One region of the Mesorhizobium sp. WSM4840 genome, then DNA from elsewhere that is predicted to be linked to it. Evidence: predicted binding sites of a transcription regulator. Region 1 holds the regulator's gene; the other holds the start of a gene.
What was found. Region 1 encodes LexA, which represses DNA repair genes until DNA is damaged. Its sites were predicted from a motif close to TGTTCNNNNTGTGTTCNG; they were not measured.

Region 1 (9,113 bases):
TCATGTCGGGCGACGCTACGCCCGGCCAGATCGGCGGCTTCCTGATGGCGCTGCGCGTGCGCGGCGAGACGGTGAGCGAGATTTCCGGCGCCGTCGCCACCATGCGCGCCAAGATGCTGCGCGTCGACGCGCCCGCTGGCGCGATCGACATCGTCGGCACCGGCGGCGACAATTCGCACAGCGTCAACATCTCGACCGCATCCGCCTTCGTCATCGCCGCCTGCGGCGTGCCGGTGGCCAAGCACGGCAATCGCGGACTGTCCTCGCAGACCGGCGCCGCCGACGTGCTGACCGCGCTCGGCGTCAAGATCGATATCCCGCCGGAAACGATCGGCCACTGCATCCACGATGCAGGCGTCGGCTTCATGTTCGCGCCGGCGCATCATCCGGCGATGAAGCATGTCGGTCCGATCCGCGTCGAGCTCGGCACCCGCACCATCTTCAACCTGCTTGGCCCGCTCTCTAATCCGGCCAGTGTGAGCCGGCAGATGGTCGGCGTCTTCTTGCCGGAATGGATCATGCCGGTGGCCGAGACGCTGAAGGCACTGGGCGCCGACCACGCCTGGGTCGCCCATGGCGACGGTTATGACGAGATCACCACCACCGGTGAAACCCAAGTGGCCGAACTGGTCGGCGGCGAGATCCGAACCTTTACGCTGACACCGGAAGCGGTTGGGCTGAAGCGGCACACCAAGGACGAGTTGCGCGGCGGCGATGCCGCCTACAACGCCCAGGCGCTGCGCGACATGCTGGGCGGCGCTGCCGGCGCCTTTCGTGATACGGTGCTGATGAACGCCGGCGCGGGGCTGGTGGTGGCGGGCAAGGCGACGACGCTTGCCGACGGCATGGCGACGGCGGCGCAAGCCATCGACAGTGGCCGGGCGCTGAAAGTGCTCGATCGGCTGGTCGAGATTTCGAACGGATAGAGCCGTGTCTGATATCCTGCGCAAGATCGAAGCCTACAAGCGCGACGAGATCGCCGCGGCGAAGGCGCGCGTGCCGCTTGCCGAGGTCAAGGCGCGGGCGAAGGACACCGACGCAGCGCGCGGCTTTCTCTCGGCTCTTGAAGCCAGGCGCAAATCCGGCAGCTTCGCGCTGATCGCCGAGATCAAGAAGGCCAGCCCGTCCAAGGGCCTGATCCGTGCCGATTTCGATCCGCCGGCACTGGCCAGGGCCTATGCGAAAGGTGGCGCCGCCTGCCTTTCGGTGCTGACCGACGCGCCGTCCTTCCAGGGTGCGCCTGAATTCCTCACCGATGCGCGCAACGCCGTGACATTGCCCGCTTTGCGCAAGGATTTTCTGTTCGAGCCTTATCAGGTATTCGAAGCCCGTGCGTGGGGCGCTGACGCCATCCTGATCATCATGGCGAGCGTCGATGACGCCGTGGCCAGGGAACTCGAAACGACGGCGTTCGAACTCGGCATGGACGCGCTGGTCGAAGTGCATGACGAGGCTGAGACGGAACGCGCGCTGAAACTGTCATCGCGGCTGATCGGCATCAACAACCGCAATCTCCGGACGTTCGAAACCAGCATCGAGACCTCGGAGCGGCTCGCGACGATGATGCCGGCAGACCGCCTGCTGGTCAGCGAGAGCGGTATTTTCTCGCACGAAGACTGCCGCAGGCTGCAACGGAGCGACATCGGTACGTTCCTCGTCGGCGAGAGCCTGATGCGGCAACAGGACGTGGCCACTGCGACGCGCCTGCTTTTGACGGGCAATGCGCCCGCCATTGCATCGGCCCGAAAATCGGAATCGATTTTCGGAGAGCACGATGCATAGATTCAAAGTGTTAGAGCGTGCTTTGCGCGTCCAGACGGACGCACGTCGCGCTAAGGTGACCTGACGATGACGGCCGCCCTCACCCATCTTGGCGCGAAAGGCGAAGCCAATATGGTCGATGTCGGCGACAAGGCGGAGACGACGCGCACGGCAATCGCCGAAGGTCTTGTCTCGATGCGGCCCGAAACGCTGAAGATGATTCTCGACGGCGATGCCAAGAAGGGCGACGTGCTGGGCACGGCGCGCATCGCCGGCATCATGGCGGCCAAGAGGACGCATGAGCTGATCCCGCTCTGCCATCCGCTGCTGTTGACCAAGGTATCCATTGACATCGAACCGGACGCGACGCTGCCAGGCCTGAAGGTCACGGCGCTGGCCCGCGTCACCGGTAAGACCGGCGTCGAGATGGAAGCGCTGACCGCCGTCTCGGTCGCCTGCCTGACCATCTATGACATGGCCAAGGCGGTCGACCGCGCCATGGTGATCTCGGGCATCAGGCTGGCGGAAAAGACCGGCGGCAAATCCGGCGACTACAAGGCGGATGCCAAGGGGGCAGGCTAATAATGGCACTGCTTCCGGTCGCCGAGGCGCTCGAGCGCCTGCTTGAGGATGCTGCGCCCTTGCAGGCTGAAAGCGTCGCCCTGATGGACGCCGCCGACCGCGTGCTGGCGGAGCCGCTCCTGGCGCTCCGCACCCAGCCGCCGTTCAACGCGTCCGCCATGGACGGCTATGCCGTGCGGGCCGAGGATGTCGCATCCGTGCCCGCAAGACTTTCGGTGATCGGCATGGCGCCGGCCGGACGCGGCTTTGCCGGAACAGTCGGCCCGGCGCAGGCCGTGCGCATCTTCACCGGCGCGCCGCTTCCTGCAGGCGCGGACACCATCGTCATCCAGGAGAATGTCCGCGACCTCGGCGGCGGCAGCATCGAAGTGACCGCGTCGACGGTTGAAGGCCGCAACATCCGCCGCCTCGGGCTCGATTTCTCGAAGGGCGACGTCCTGCTGGAGAAAGGCCGCCCGCTTGATCCGGCGGCATTGTCGCTGGCGGCGTCGGCCAACCACCCGCAGGTCAGCGTGGTGAAACGGCCGTTGGTCGCCATCATCGCCACCGGCGACGAATTGCTGCCGCCGGGCAGCGACCTTGGCCCCGACCAGATCATCTCGTCCAATGCCTATGGCGTCGCCGCCGCGGCCCGCTCGGTCGGCGCCAGCGCGCTCGATCTCGGCATCGCCCCCGACCGCAAGGAGGCGATCGCCACGCTGGTGAAACAAGCGGTCGACGCAGGCGCCGACGTCATCGTCACGCTGGGCGGCGCCTCGGTCGGCGACCATGACCTGGTCCATGACGTGCTGACCGGTGAAGGCATGACGCTCGATTTCTGGAAAATCGCCATGCGGCCCGGCAAGCCGCTGATGTTCGGGCGGCTGGGTGACATCCGCTGCATCGGCCTGCCTGGCAATCCGGTGGCGAGCCTGGTCTGCACGCAGCTCTTTCTGACGCCGCTGCTTGCGCGGCTCGGCGGCCGCGCCTTCCGGCAGGACATGCGTCAGGCGCGGCTCGGCGCCGCCATGCCGGCCAACGATCTCAGGCAGGACTATGTACGCGCCGTGGTTAGCGAAGAAGCCGGCACGCTGCTGGCGACCCCGTTCGGCATCCAGGATTCCTCGATGCTCAAAATGCTGGCCGACGCCAACGGGCTGATCGTGCGCGAGCCGTTCGCTCCCCCAGCCGCGACGGGCGCCGCGTGCAGCGTGCTGATGCTACGCTGAACAAAACGTCAACACATTCATTAAATTTTAAACGGTTGCGGAACACAACTGGAACAGATAGTGTTTGTTCTGGGTTTGTTTTTCTGATTCTGTTGGGGGTCGCGATGCTGACACGCAAACAACATGAACTGCTGATGTTCATCCACGAGCGGCTGAAGGAAAGCGGCATTCCGCCCTCGTTCGACGAGATGAAGGAAGCGCTCGACCTCGCCTCGAAGTCGGGGATCCATCGGCTGATCACTGCACTGGAGGAGCGCGGTTTCATTCGCCGCCTGCCCAACCGCGCCCGCGCGCTGGAGGTGCTGCGCCTGCCCGATTCGATCGCGCCCGGCCTCAATGCGGCGCGCAAATTCTCGCCAAGCGTCATTCAGGGCAGCCTTGGGCAGGGCAGCCTCGGACGACAGATCAAGCCGGCGCCTTCGCGCATGCCCGCAGCCGGCAATGACGACGACGTCGTTGCCACCATCTCCATACCGGTGATGGGCCGCATCGCTGCCGGTGTGCCGATCGACGCCATCCAGCACCAGACGCATTCGATTTCGGTACCACCGGACATGATCACCGGCGGCACGCACTACGCGCTGGAGGTCAAGGGTGACTCGATGATCGAGGCCGGCATTTTCGACGGCGACACGGTCATCATCCGCAACGCCGACACCGCCCAGCCTGGCGAGATCATCGTCGCCTTGGTCGACGACGAGGAAGCGACGCTGAAGCGGTTCCGCCGCAAAGGTGCCTCGATCGCACTGGAAGCCGCCAATCCGGCCTATGAGACGCGCATCTTCGGGCCGGACAGGGTCAAGGTGCAAGGCAAGCTCGTCGGACTGATCCGGCGTTACTGAACGGCAGGCTTTTTGGGTTTCTCGGCCCTGCGGTATGGCGGCAGGCCCCTCGCCTCGCGCGAAAATCTCCGCTGCTCATGCCAAGGCCTATAGGGCTGTCTGACGGCAAAACGGATTTCTGCGCGCGTCGTCGCAGATAGCGGATCGAAAAAGACGGCGGCACTGCCCATGCGAGCGAGCTGCCGTTTGGTGACGACGAGAACCAGCGGATTGCGGCAGGGATTATAATAGGCTGTGGCATCATCGATGACGATCAAATCCGCAAAGGCACAGGCTGGCCGTGCGGTTTTGCGGTCGTCGGCGAGCGCGATGATCGCGCCGGACTGGTGCCGGGCGAGGCACAGGCCGGCAGTGCAGTAGAAGGGCGCTCCCGGCGGCAGGTCGGCCGGGTCGACGATGTCGAACCGCACGTCTCCTTTTTCGAATGTCTCCGGCTCGACAATGGTCGCTGAAACCAGCGCATGTTTCCAGTTGTCGGTGGTGAATTCGTTCGAGTGCACCCGGTTGACGGCAAGTTCGCCGCCGCCGATCGGCAGCGCCACCAGATGCGCATCTTCCGAAATCAGCACGTCGGGGGTGCGCGTCTCGGAAATCGTCAGCAGGCCGGCGAGCGCAAAGGGAAGTGCCGCAAGCCGCAACCATGTCGTTGCCATCGTGGCGATGACCAGGGCGGCCGTCACCAGCAGAACCGACTGCAACGAGATCAGCCCGACGGCATCGACCGGCGACCGCTCGGAGATCCATCCCGATATTGCAATCATGGCCGTCAGCCCCTTGCCCATCATGTATAGGAAAGGGCCGTCGAAGCCGAACGGCATTGCCAAGGCGCTGACGACGGCCAGGAACATCACGACCGTGACGATCGGCATGACGGCCAGATTGGCGAACAGGCTGAGCGGCGAGACGCGCTGGAAGTGCCAGATGGCGAAGAGTGCGGTGGCGCTGCCGGCAATGATGGAGGTCATTGCGATGGTACCTGTCCCAGCGGCAAGTTTTCGCGTGACGAAAGCGATCGTTGACCGTCGCTGTGGCGGCGCGGTGGCCTTGTCGGCACGATAGTCGGACCAGCCGGCATAGGCGCCCACGAGAGCAGCGGTCGCGGCGAAGGACATCTGGAAGCTTGGGCCGACCACCTCGTGCGGCGACACGACGATGACGGCGATGGCCGAAATCGCCAGATTGCGCATGGTGAGTGCCGCCCGGTCGAACAGCACGGCGACAAGCATTACCGCCAGCATGATAAAGCTGCGTTCAGCCGCGACCACGATACCGGAAAAAATCAGATAGGCAGCGATGGAAACGAGTGCGGCAGCAGCCGCATATTTTTTGACCGGCCGGCGCGACGAAAAATCGGGAACCAGCGCAAAGGCGCCGCGCAGCAATCCCATGATGGTGCCGGCGACAAGCGCCATGTGCAGGCCGGAAATCGAGATGATGTGGTAGATGCCGGTGCGCCGCATCGATTCGTTTATCTCTTCGGGAATGCCGGCACGCACGCCGACGATCAGCGCGGCGGCAATCTCCCCCTCGGCGCCACCGATGCTGTCCCTGATATGGTCGGCGATGGTTTCACGCGCCTTTTCGATCGAGGAAGAAATGCGCGCGGCGAACGGTGCATCTTCGGAAACGACGATCTTCGGATTGCCGAGGAAAAAGCCACTGGCACCGATACCGGCGAAATAGCTGTCGAAGGAGAAGTCATAACTGTCCGGCCTAACCGGGCCAGTCGGAGGCAGAAGCCTCACATAGCCGGTTGCCACCGAGCCTGCGGTCATCTCAGCGGGAATTTTGCGTGCCGAAACCCTGACACGTTCCGGCGCATAACGCAGTGTCGGCCGGGCGGTCGACATCACGTCGATGGTCAGCCTGATCCGGCCGTTCGCCATCTGATCGAGCCTAACGACACGGCCGGTGAGCTGGGTCTGGATTTCCGAGCCGAGCATCTGCGTTCCCACGCGCCAGGTTTCAACCTTGGCGGCGAGTAGCCCGAGTGCGCACAGCAACGCTGCCATGAAGCACAGATGCGTTTTGCGCCATGAGCGTGTCACTGCCGCACACAATGCCGTGAGGACCACGACGGCAATAGGCTGCGGAAAGTCCGGTTCGACGGCAAGCGAAAAATAGACGATCACCCCGCATGCCAGAAAAACCGGCACCAGCAGAAAGGCGACGCCGCGGTCTAGTTCCAGGCCGGCTGCCGAGGCCACGCTGTTGCGGATACCGGATGGTGAAAGATGGCTAAGCTGTCGGCGGAAACGAATGACAGGCCCGGGTGTTGGAGCCGGTGTTGGCGCGGCGCGGTCCGGCGAAAGGGGCTGAATGCCCGGGTGCGACGCAGGCAGCGAAACGGGTAGCGGCTCGGCGTGGGGAACGTCGGCAAACAGCGATCGTTCGCTGACGCTTGTGGTCGTGCCCTCGCTCTTGTCCGCGCCGCGGCCTGGTCCAGCCATCGGGTCTGCCCCTTGCGCCCTTGACCTCCTATGCTACATGAACGCGCGACGCGCGAAAGTCCGCGCAATCACATCCGCTTCCTGCGCTTGCCTGAGAGTTCCATGTCCGACAAGGTCGTCACCCGTTTCGCCCCCTCGCCCACCGGCTTCCTGCATATTGGCGGCGCGCGCACGGCGCTGTTCAACTGGCTGTATGCGAAACACACCGGCGGCACGATGCTGCTGCGCATCGAGGACACCGATCGTGAGCGTTCGACCGATGCGGCAACCGCCGCCATCCTCGACGGACTCTCCTGGCTCGGCCTCACCTGGGACGGCGAGCCGGTATCGCAGTTCGAGCGCGCGCCGCGCCACCGCGTGGTCGCCGAGGAACTGGTGCGCATGGGCAAGGCCTATTACTGCTACGCTACGCCGGCTGAACTGGAAGCGATGCGTGAGAGCGCGCGGGCCAAGGGCTTGCCTCCCCGCTATGACGGCCGCTGGCGCGACCGCGACCCGTCCGAGGCGCCAGCCGGCGCCAAGGGCGCGATCCGAATCAAGGCGCCGGCCGACGGCGAGACGGTGGTGCATGATCTCGTGCAGGGCGAAGTCCGCTTCTCCAACAAGGATCTCGACGATTTCATCATCCTGCGCTCGGACGGCAATCCGACCTATATGCATGCCGTCGTCGTCGACGACCACGACATGGGCATCACCCACATCATCCGCGGCGACGATCATCTGACCAATGCCGCCCGCCAGATGGTGATCTATCGAGCCATGGGCTGGGACGTGCCGTCGATGTCGCATATCCCACTGATCCATGGCGCCGACGGCGCCAAGCTGTCGAAGCGGCACGGCGCCCTCGGCGTCGAAGCCTATCGTGCCATGGGGTACCTGCCTGAGGCACTGCTCAACTACCTGGCGCGGCTCGGCTGGAGCCACGGCGACGACGAGGTCATGTCGATCGCCGACATGATTGCCTGGTTCGACATCGGCGACGTCAACAAGGGGGCCGCCCGCTTCGACTTCGCCAAGCTCGAGGCGCTGAACGGCGTGCATATGCGCCGCATGAACGACGCCGAATTGCTCGATATCTTCATCAACACCTTGCCCTATCTCGAAGGCGGCCCGGCGATCGCAGCGCGCCTCGACGACACGCGCAAGGCACAGATGCTCGCCGCGCTGCCAGGCCTAAAGGAGCGCGCCAAGACGCTGGTCGAACTGGCCGACGGTGCCGCCTTCCTGTTTGCCGAGCGGCCGCTGCCGATCGACGAGAAGGCGGCTGCATTGCTCGGCGGTGAAGCGCGCGAGATCCTGCGGGGCGCCCACGCGGCGCTGAAGGCGATTTCAGGCGACTGGACGGCCGAAGCGGCGGAAGCCGCGATCAGGGAATATGCGGTGGCCGGCGGCCATAAGCTCGGCGCTGTGGCCCAACCTTTGCGCGCCGCGCTCACCGGCAAAAGCACCTCGCCCGGCGTGTTCGACGTGCTTGCCGTGCTTGGCCGTGAGGAAAGCCTGGCGCGCGTCGCGGATCAAATCGATTAGCAAAACTGGCCCAAGAAGATTGGCATTGAAAGGTGGGTTTCGCAGTGCAACATTAGGTCTTGGCCCAATTTGGCACGCAAATCCAATTGCGGGCGCAAACGCGCGAACTCCGATGCTTTCGACGTGTTGCGTTGCAGATATTTCGCCTTTGCCGGCATGAGAAAACCAAAAGGAGTTTGCAATGTCCGAAGCTGCGACAAAGATGGAATTTGGCGGCAAAACCCACGCGTCGACTGCTAAACTTGAATTCGGCGGCAAAACTCACGAGCTCAAGGTGCGAAGCGGCTCGGTCGGACCTGATGTCATCGACATCGGCTCGCTTTACAGCACCACCGGGGCGTTCACCTACGATCCCGGCTTCACGTCGACGGCAAGCTGCGAGTCGGAAATCACCTTTATCGATGGCGATGCCGGCATCCTTTTGCATCGCGGTTATCCGATCGACCAGCTGGCCGAGCACGGCGACTTCCTCGAAGTCTGCTATCTCTTGCTCTATGGTGAATTGCCGACCAAGGCGCAGAAGGACGATTTCGACTACCGGGTGACGCGCCACACCATGGTGCACGAGCAGATGTCGCGCTTCTTCACCGGCTTTCGCCGCGACGCGCATCCGATGGCGGTGATGTGCGGCGTGGTCGGCGCTCTGTCAGCCTTCTATCACGATTCCACCGACATCTCGGACCCGTATCAGCGCATGGTCGCGTCGATGCGGCTGATCGCCAAAATGCCGACGATCGCGGCAA
Region 2 (9,113 bases), on a different contig from region 1:
GATTGTCCCTGTCACGGGGCCGGCTGTCGTGGTGGCGGTGGCGCGGACGCTGGTCGAAGCGGCCCTGCCGCCACAACAGGATGGGTTTTGGTTCTTCGGCCTCTTTCTCGGCCTCTGGAGCAGCCTCGCCGGTGGCGGCTGCCGCCGCCGCGGCAGGTTCGGCCGACACGGCTTCCGTTGCGGGCGAGGCTTCGAAAGCCGGCTCCGCCGGTGCGACCGCAATCTCGGCGGTTTCGGGTGCTGCCTCTGGAGCTGCGGCTTCGGCTGCAGGCAGCCCCTCTACCGTGAGCTCAGCCGGAGTTTCCACCTGAGCTTCTGCGACAGGTTCCGCTTCGGTGGTGGTTTCCGCGGGCGCTTCGGCTGTGGCCTCTGCCACTGCATCCGGCTCCGAACTCTCGGCCGGCGCCTCGGCGGCTGCGTCCGCAACCGCGGCGTCCGCTGCCTTGGCCTGCTCGGCTCGCGCAGCTTCTTCCGCCTCCTGCTTGGCCGCGGCGGCTTCACGCGCGGCATTGTCCTGTGCCTCGAGCCGCGCCCTCACCTCGACTGCCGGCTTCGGCTCCGCTCGGTAGCCGAGGCCTTTCAAAATCTCTTCCATGTCGTCGGCCGTAGCGCCGAGGATCGACATCATCGGCGGCGTCACCATGAAAGACTGACCGTCATAGGCGCCGTCGGGCCGCTGACCGAGGCCCGGCTTCCAGTTGGTTGCGGGCCGGATCAGGTCGGCCAACCGTTCAAGGATGTCGACGCGCACCGCGCGACGGCCGAGATTGCGGTAGCCGGCCAGTTTGTAGAAGGCCTTGTCGAACGTGGGATCGATGACCACCGAGGTGCGGCCGGAGGCCAGCGCGTGGACCACATCGCCAAAGCCGGGCTTGTCCTTGCCGTCGTTCTGCAGCGCCCACAACAGCGTCACCAGTCCGGCCGGGGCCGGCTTGATCAGCGCGGGCGCGAAGACGTGGTAGGCGCCGAAGCGCACGCCGAGCCGGCGAAGGGCGGCGCGGCCTTCCTGGTCGAGCGACTTCATCTCCTGGGCGATGTCGCGGCGGTTGATGAGGCCGAAATGCTCGACGAGCTGGAAGGCAATGCCGCGGCCGATGCCGGTGATCTGCTCGGCGTTCTTGAGGTCGACCAGCGGCTTCAGCAAGGACTCGATCTGGAAATTGACGAAGCGCTCGGCGCGCGCCGCGACCTTGTCGCGGGCTGGTCCGGTGAGCTGCTCGTCGGCCAGCAGCACAAGGCGCGGCTTCAACGGCTCGTCGCCTGCGACCAGCGTGCCGATCGGCGCGCCGATCCAGCGCAGCGTGCCGTCGGAGCCGAGCGCGATGTCGCCATTGGCCGAGGCGCCGAAGCGTTCGGCCCGCGCCTCGAATTCGGCTGCAAGCGCCTTCTGGGCTGCTGTGCGCACTGCCTTGGCGTCCTCGCCGCCGGCGCTCTGGTCGGCGGTGAAGCGGAACCCTTGCAACTCGCCGACATGATGGCCTTCGACGAGGACAGTTCCGGTTGGGCTAATTTCGGCTTCAGGCATGGTATTTTCTCTAAGGCGCCGCATGAGGACGGAAGTCCTGCGGTCTACGAAGCGTTTCGTCAACCGCTCATGCAGCGCATCCGACAATCTGTCTTCGATTTCGCGCGTCTTTTCCTGCCAGTGTGCCTGATCGGCCAGCCAGCCGGGCCGGTTGGAGACGAATGTCCAGGTGCGGATCTGGGCGATCCGGTGCGACAGCGTGTCGATGTCGCCCTCGGTGGTGTCGGCACGGCGCACCTGCTCGGCCATGTAATTCTCGTCGACATGGCCATGCCTGGCAAGGTCCATGTAGATCGAGGCGATCAGGTCGGCATGCTGGGCAGGCGCGATCTTCCTGTAGTCGGGAAGGGCGCAGGCCTCCCACAACAGCGCCACGCGCTTGGCGTTGGTGGCCAAGGCCCGGATATCCTCGTCGCGGGACAAATGCTCGAGCGCCTGCGCATCCACAGCCGGTAGCGCACGCGTCAGGCCTTCGACCGGCGCGTTGGTCTCGGTGGAGCGCTTCAGCGCATCGAGGCTGGCGAAATCGAAATGCGCGGTGCGCCATTGCAGCACTTTCACCGGGTCGAACTCATGCCCTTCGATCTTCTTGACCAGATCTTCGTCGAGCGGATCGACCTGGCCGGTGACGCCGAAAGTGCCGTCGCGCAAGTGCCGGCCGGCGCGGCCGGCGATCTGGCCGAGCTCGGCCGCCGTCAGGTTGCGATACTGGTAGCCATCGAATTTACGGTTTTGAGCGAAGGCGACATGATCGAGATCGAGGTTCAGGCCCATGCCGATCGCATCGGTGGCGACCAGGTAATCGACATCACCCGATTGGAACAGCTCCACCTGCGCGTTGCGAGTGCGGGGTGATAGCGCGCCGAGCACGACGGCCGCACCCCCTTGCTGGCGGCGGATCAGTTCGGCAATCGCATAGACCTCGTCGGCGGAAAAGGCGACGATCGCCGTGCGTCGCGGCAGGCGGGTCAGCTTCTTCGAGCCGGCATAGGCGAGATGCGACAGCCGTGGCCGGGTCACCACCGACACGCCCTTCAGCAGACGCTGGAGGATGCCGTGCATGGTGGCTGCGCCGAGCAGCAATGTCTCCTGGCGGCCGCGCAGATGCAGGATACGGTCGGTGAAGATGTGGCCGCGCTCGAGATCGCCGGCCAGCTGCACCTCGTCGATGGCGACGAAGGCGGCGTTGGTCTCGCGCGGCATGGCTTCGACGGTACAGACCGAATATCTGGCACCGTCGGGCTGGATCTTCTCCTCGCCGGTGATGAGCGCCACCTTGTGAGCGCCGACCTTCTCGCAGACGCGTGAATAAACCTCGCGGGCGAGCAACCTGAGCGGCAGGCCGATGATGCCGCTTTCATGCGCCACCATGCGCTCGATGGCGAGATGGGTCTTACCGGTGTTGGTCGGCCCGAGCACGGCAGTCACGTCGCGGCCCGAGAGGATCAGCGGCTCAATATGTTTCGGCGGGATGTTCATCGACCTGGAAATCAGGCTCTCTTCTTCGCGTTGTCGGGAGCGCGCCCCGTGGCGGCGCGTGTGACAGCCGACACATAGGGATTTCGAGTGCGAAGCGAAAGCGGAATGTTCCGACTGCAGCTCGAAGGCTCTCGTCTGGTGTTGTCAACCGGTCCTGATTAACAGTTGGAACGAGTCTGGAACGAATCAGCTACGAATCGCTGACTCTTGCTGATTCAGGTTTTGTTCACGGCTACATCTGGACTTTTTGCCGACGAGTCTCACCACATGCTGAATCGCCGAACTGGCCCGATTCATGCAGGGCGGACGTCCTCCTTAACAGTTGCAGGTGAACGATCGGCGCAGGCGGGCGGGCATCACCCAACATTATGAAATTATTGATCTTTCCTAACGCGCCATTACGGTTTGAGGATGTTTTCAGCCTTTGTCGTTAACCTTCCGGTCAAAGCCGGAACGAAACGGCGACGAATCAGCGCTGGCGGGTGTTTCCCGGTTTGTTCACCCCAATATGTTGTGTCGTGAACAGGTTTTCCACCTGTTATCAACAGGCGAAGAACAGGGTTTTGCACAGGCTGTGCGGCCGCCGTTAACTTTTGCGTGCCGCTTCGGCACAAATCGGTGTCACGTCCGTCGGTCGGCGCAGTCGCGCACGAGGACCAGACTCCGGGTTCAAGAAATGTCCTCTCCCACGGCATAGCGCTGCAAAGTAGGGCCGACGTTCTGAATGATTTCATCGTGGGACAGGGCGACGACGGGCGGAAGCCGCAGCAGGTATCGGCACATCGCCAAACCCAGCAACTGGCTCGAAACGAGCCCGGCACGTCGACCCGCGTCGGCGGGATCAGCGACCGCCGCAACCACCGGCCTGACCTGGTTGCCAAATACGTCACGCAGCTTTTCGGCGGCGAATTCGTTCGACGTCGCCGAACGCAGCAGAATTGCCATGCCAGGACCGCTGGCCGCGCCCTCCCAGATTTCGAGAAAACGCCTGATCAGCGTTTCACCGATGGTGTTTCGGTCGATCACCCGAAGTGCCGGCAATTGCAGGTCGACGACCGCCGCCCTGGCGAACAGCTCGTCCTTGCTGCGGAAATAGCGGATCACCATGGCCGGATCGATCGAGGCATGCGCCGCGACGTCGCGGATGGAGGCGCCGTCATAGCCGCGCTCGGCGAACAGGAGCCTCGCGGCCTCGAGGATTTGGGCGCGCGTGCGGTCCGACTTGCTGGGTTTCTTCGGCTGGTTCTCGGTCATGAAAATTCATATGCCAACGGCCGTTGACAAATGCAATAGCTTCGACTAGAAAGTCAACGATCGTTGACAAATGGAGAGAAAAAATGTTGCCCGATACAACGGAAGTCCTGATCATTGGCGCCGGCCCGACCGGCATGGCGCTGTCCATCGTGCTGCACCAGGCCGGTGTCGATCATGTTCTGATCGACAGGCTGGCGCAGGGCCTTCAGACCTCGCGGGCTGGCGTCATCCACTCGCAGACGCTGGAAACGCTGGAGCCTCTCGGCGTCACGCAGCGGCTGAGCGAACTTGCCCTGAAGCTGCAGAATTTCGCCATCCGCGACCGCAATCGGGCGCTGCTCACGCTTGATTTCGGCAAGCTTCCGTCAAGGCATCCCTATTTGATGATGCTGCCTCAGAACCTGACCGAGCAGGTGTTCGCCGAACGGATCGCAGCCCTGGGCGGTGTGATTCACCGCATGGTCGAGGCCAAGGCGGTCGTTCAGGATGCTGACGGCGCGCGCGTGACGGTGGTCGAGAACGGCCGCGAGAAACTGATATCGGCACGCTATGTCGTTGGTGCCGACGGCATGCAAAGCCTGGTGCGCAGGTCGACCGGCATCGAGTTCGACGGCGCGGCCTATGACGCTTCGTTCGTACTCGCCGATGTTCGTCTCGACTGGCCGGTTGGGCCGACAGAAGTGTCGCTGTTCTTTGCACCGGCCGGGCTGGTGGTGGTGGCGCCGCTTCCGGACGGATCGTACCGGGTCGTCGCGACAATGGAGGACGCACCGGAAAAGCCCGAGATCGCCGACATCCAGGCGCTGCTCGACAGCCGCGGACCGACCAAGAAAAGAACCCGGGTGCTCGACCTGTCGTGGAGCTCGCGTTTTCGTGTGCATCACCGCCTGGTCCGCTCGTACCGCAAGGACCGATTGTTCCTCATGGGTGATGCCGCGCACGTGCACAGCCCGGCGGGAGGGCAAGGCATGAACACCGGCATCATCGACGCGGTTGTGCTTGGCCAGTTGCTTGGCGACGTGATGAACGGCGTGCGCCCGGAAGCCGAGCTCGACCTCTACGAAACGCTGCGCCGCCCGGCGGCCCAAGAGGTGCTTGAACTGGCGGGCACGATGACCGACATGGCGCTTACCCGCAATTCGGTGAAGCGGTTCGTCCGCAATCTCGTGCTTTCGGTGCTGAATCTCAATCCATTCCTGAAGCTTCGTATCGCATTGAAACTGTCAGGCCTCAGCCGGGCGCCGCTTGCCCGCCTGCCGGCACCTTCGCGCGAGCCGATCGCCCGGGCCAAGCCTGCAGCCGAACCAGGGCTGAAGCTTGTTGCCTGACAGCCGCGATTGTGCGGATCCCAGCCCTCGGTCTTGGCCGGGTGGGCGTTGGGCCCGGTACATCAGTTACCGGCGAGAGCCGACGCCTCAGGTGATGTACTGGCCGCCATTGGCGGAGATGGTCGAGCCAGTGATGAAACCGGCATCGTCGGAAGCGAGGAAGACGACGCAACGTGCGATCTCTTCCGGCTCGCCGAGGCGGCCGACCGGGATCTGCGGGATGACGCGCTCGTTGAGCACCTTCTCGTCCATCGCCCTGACCATCTCGGTAGCGATATAGCCGGGGCAGATGACATTGACGGTGATGCCGGCCCGCGCTCCTTCCTGGGCGAGCGCCTTGGTGAAGCCGATGTCGCCGGCCTTCGACGCCGAATAATTGACCTGGCCGGTCTGGCCCTTCTGGCCATTGATGGAGGAGATGGTGATGACGCGGCCGAACTTGCGGTCGCGCATGCCGCCCCACAGCGGGTGCGTCATGTTGAAGACGCCGGAAAGATTGGTGTCGACGACCTCTTTCCATTGCTCGCGCGTCATCTTGTGGAACATGGCGTCGCGGGTGATGCCGGCATTGTTGACCAGAACGGAAACCGGGCCGAGATCGGCCTCGATCTGCTTGATGCCAGCGGCGCAGGCATCGTAGTCGGCCACCGACCATTTGTAGACCGGAATGCCGGTCTCTGCCTTGAATTTCTGCGCCGCTTCGTCATTGCCGGCGTAGTTCGCGGCAACCTTGTAGCCGGCGGTTTTCAGGCCGATCGAAATCGCGGCGCCAATACCGCGCGACCCGCCGGTGACGAGTGCTACTTTTGTCATGGTGTCCTCCCTTTTTAATTCGTGAGTGGCGGGCGCTGAACGCTCTAACGGCGATTGAGCCCCGTTCGCCACTGACTATTTCATGGCTTGGCTGGCGCATGAACCCCGAAAATCGAAATCGATTTTCGAAAAGGATCATGCGCAAGGTCAAATGCTACAGCGTCCTTTGCGCGCCCCAAGGGACGCCCGGCGCTGTAGTCTGTCTTCATAGCGCTTCCACGCACATGGCGACACCCATGCCGCCGCCGATGCACAGCGTGGCGAGGCCCTTCTTGGCGCCGCGGCGGCGCATCTCGTAAACCAGCGTGTTGAAGATGCGGGCACCTGAGGCGCCGATCGGATGGCCGATGGCGATGGCGCCGCCATTGACATTGACGATGGACGGATCCCAGCCCATGTCCTTGTTGACGGCGCAGGCCTGCGCGGCGAAGGCCTCGTTGGCCTCGACCAGGTCGAGATCGCCGACCGACCAGCCGGCCTTGGCCAGCGCCTTGCGCGAGGCGGGAATAGGCCCGGTGCCCATGATCTGCGGATCGACACCCGCCGTCGCCCAGGACACGATGCGCGCCAGCGGCGTGATGCCGCGCTTTGCGGCTTCCGCCTCGGTCATCAGCAGCACAGCGGCGGCGCCGTCATTGATGCCGGAGGCATTGGCGGCGGTCACCGTGCCGTCCTTGTCGAAGGCCGGTCTTAGCTTGGTCATGGCGTCGATCGTCGCGCCGTGGCGGATATATTCGTCCTGGTCGACTGTCGTGTCGCCTTTCTTGCCCTTGACGATGAAAGCCACGATCTCGTCTTTGAATTTGCCGGCCTTCTGTGCGGCCTCTGCCTTGTTCTGGGAGGCCAATGCGAGCCCGTCCTGGTCCTCGCGGGTAATCTGGAACTGGCGAGCGACGTTTTCGGCGGTGTTGCCCATGTGATAGCCATTGAAGGCATCCCAAAGCCCGTCCTTGATCATGGTGTCGATCATCTTGTAGTCGCCCATCTTGACGCCGGCACGCAGGTGTTGAGCGTGCGGGGCCAGCGACATCGATTCCTGCCCGCCGGCGACGATCACCTTGGCGTCGCCGGCGGCGATCTGCTGCATGCCGAGAGCAATAGCGCGCAGACCTGAGCCGCAAACCTGATTGAGGCCCCAGGCCGTGGTTTCCTTTGGCAGGCCGGCATTGATAGATGCCTGGCGGGCGGGGTTCTGGCCCTGAGCCGCGGTCAGCACCTGGCCGAGGATGACCTCGTCGACCTCCGCCGGCTCGACACCGGCACGGGACAGCAGTTCCTTGATGACCACGGCACCAAGCTCATGCGCCGGGGTGGCGGCAAAGGCGCCGTTGAAGGACCCGACGGGCGTGCGCGCCGCACTGGCGACAACGATAGCAGCGGACATGTTCTTCTCCAGACTTCGAGGTATCGAGTTTTGGTATCGTCAGGGCTTTTCTTGCCCTTTCAATGATCCAAGTCAAACCTGAAATGAGCATGACGGCCATGCGTCGCAAGCAGGTCGCTCGCGATCGTGGAAACAGTCTGGCGCATTGCTGCGCAGCATATTTGGGCCGCCATGCAGCATTAATTTATCCCGCACTGCACAAACCGCTTGGAATTGTGACGCTTTTGCGCATATCCTTGAAAAGGCGCAATCGTTACCGGCAGCTTACTCAAATGCGCCGGTGTCCTGGGAGGATGCTGATGGCCGCGAAAGACGAACCGATTATCATCAAGAAATATGCCAATCGCCGCCTCTACAACACCGGCACCAGCACTTATGTGACGCTTGAGGACCTTGCCGAAATGGTCAAGAAGGGCGAGGAGTTCACCGTCCAGGACGCCAAGACCGGCGACGACATCACCCATCCGGTGCTGACCCAGATCATCTTCGAACTGGAGAACAAGGAAGGGCAGAACATGCTGCCAATTCCATTCCTGCGCCAGTTGATCGCCTTCTACGGCGACCAGATGCAGATGATCGTGCCGAGCTTCCTCGAACAATCGATGATCGCCTTCTCAAAGGAACAGGAACGCTTCCGCGAGCAGATGAAGGGTGCGTTGGGCAAGTCGCCGCTGGACATGATGAAGATCGCCACGCCGATCAAAGCGCTGGAAGAGCAGACGCGCCGCAATATGGAGATGTTCCAGAACGCCATGCGCCTGTTCACGCCCTTCCCACCCGCAGGCTTGAATGGCTCTTCCGCAGCGCCGGCGGAGCCGCCCAGGAAAGAAACGTCGGAAAAACCTGACGACCTTCAGGAGTTGAAGGAACAGATCGCCGCCATGCAGCGCAAGCTCGACACCATGTCGTGATCGCCGGCCGGACCGAACCCGGCCGAAATCTCTCATCAGTAGACCGTGTCAGAAAATCTCCGCCTCGAATGAGGCTGAGGGACTCCGGCCACGCTAAAGCGCGTCGCGTTTGATCGGCCTCATGCGACGCATTTTAGGTTGTTGCTTTATGCATGTCGTTATCGCAAAACCGCTGCACACTTTTGCGCGACATGCATTATTTCGTCGTCACCGTCACCAGAGCGGTAACGGGTTTGCCGTCCACAAGAATGGGCTTGTGATGATCATCGGCAAGTAGCACGCCGATCACGTGCTTGCCGGCGGCATCCGGACAATGGCCGAAACGAGCCTTGATAAGATCGCCGCCAAAGTCGCTGTTCATGCTGTTGTACGGCTTGCCGGGGATGTTGCAGGTATCTCCGGTGGGATCGATCTTCATA

Region 2: a site for LexA is predicted at 3,171-3,188, ahead of AC0L3I_RS00865 (helicase-related protein). Genes of this name have one in related genera too.

The regions. Positions count from the first base shown of each region.
Region 1 covers NZ_JBVVQD010000005.1:161,799-170,911, forward strand. Annotated here, with positions in the region: gene trpD (anthranilate phosphoribosyltransferase) at 1-926, shown strand, start outside; gene trpC (indole-3-glycerol phosphate synthase TrpC) at 931-1,782, shown strand; gene moaC (cyclic pyranopterin monophosphate synthase MoaC) at 1,849-2,343, shown strand; gene AC0L3I_RS09810 (molybdopterin molybdotransferase MoeA) at 2,346-3,551, shown strand; gene lexA (transcriptional repressor LexA) at 3,656-4,393, shown strand; gene AC0L3I_RS09820 (ComEC/Rec2 family competence protein) at 4,387-6,843, opposite strand; gene gltX (glutamate--tRNA ligase) at 6,946-8,370, shown strand; gene gltA (citrate synthase) at 8,552-9,113, shown strand, end outside.
Region 2 covers NZ_JBVVQD010000001.1:147,453-156,565, reverse strand. Annotated here, with positions in the region: gene AC0L3I_RS00865 (helicase-related protein) at 1-3,004, opposite strand, end outside; gene AC0L3I_RS00860 (TetR/AcrR family transcriptional regulator) at 3,674-4,258, opposite strand; gene AC0L3I_RS00855 (FAD-dependent monooxygenase) at 4,342-5,586, shown strand; gene phbB (acetoacetyl-CoA reductase) at 5,674-6,399, opposite strand; gene AC0L3I_RS00845 (acetyl-CoA C-acetyltransferase) at 6,605-7,783, opposite strand; gene phaR (polyhydroxyalkanoate synthesis repressor PhaR) at 8,083-8,694, shown strand; gene AC0L3I_RS00835 (hypothetical protein) at 8,891-9,113, opposite strand, start outside.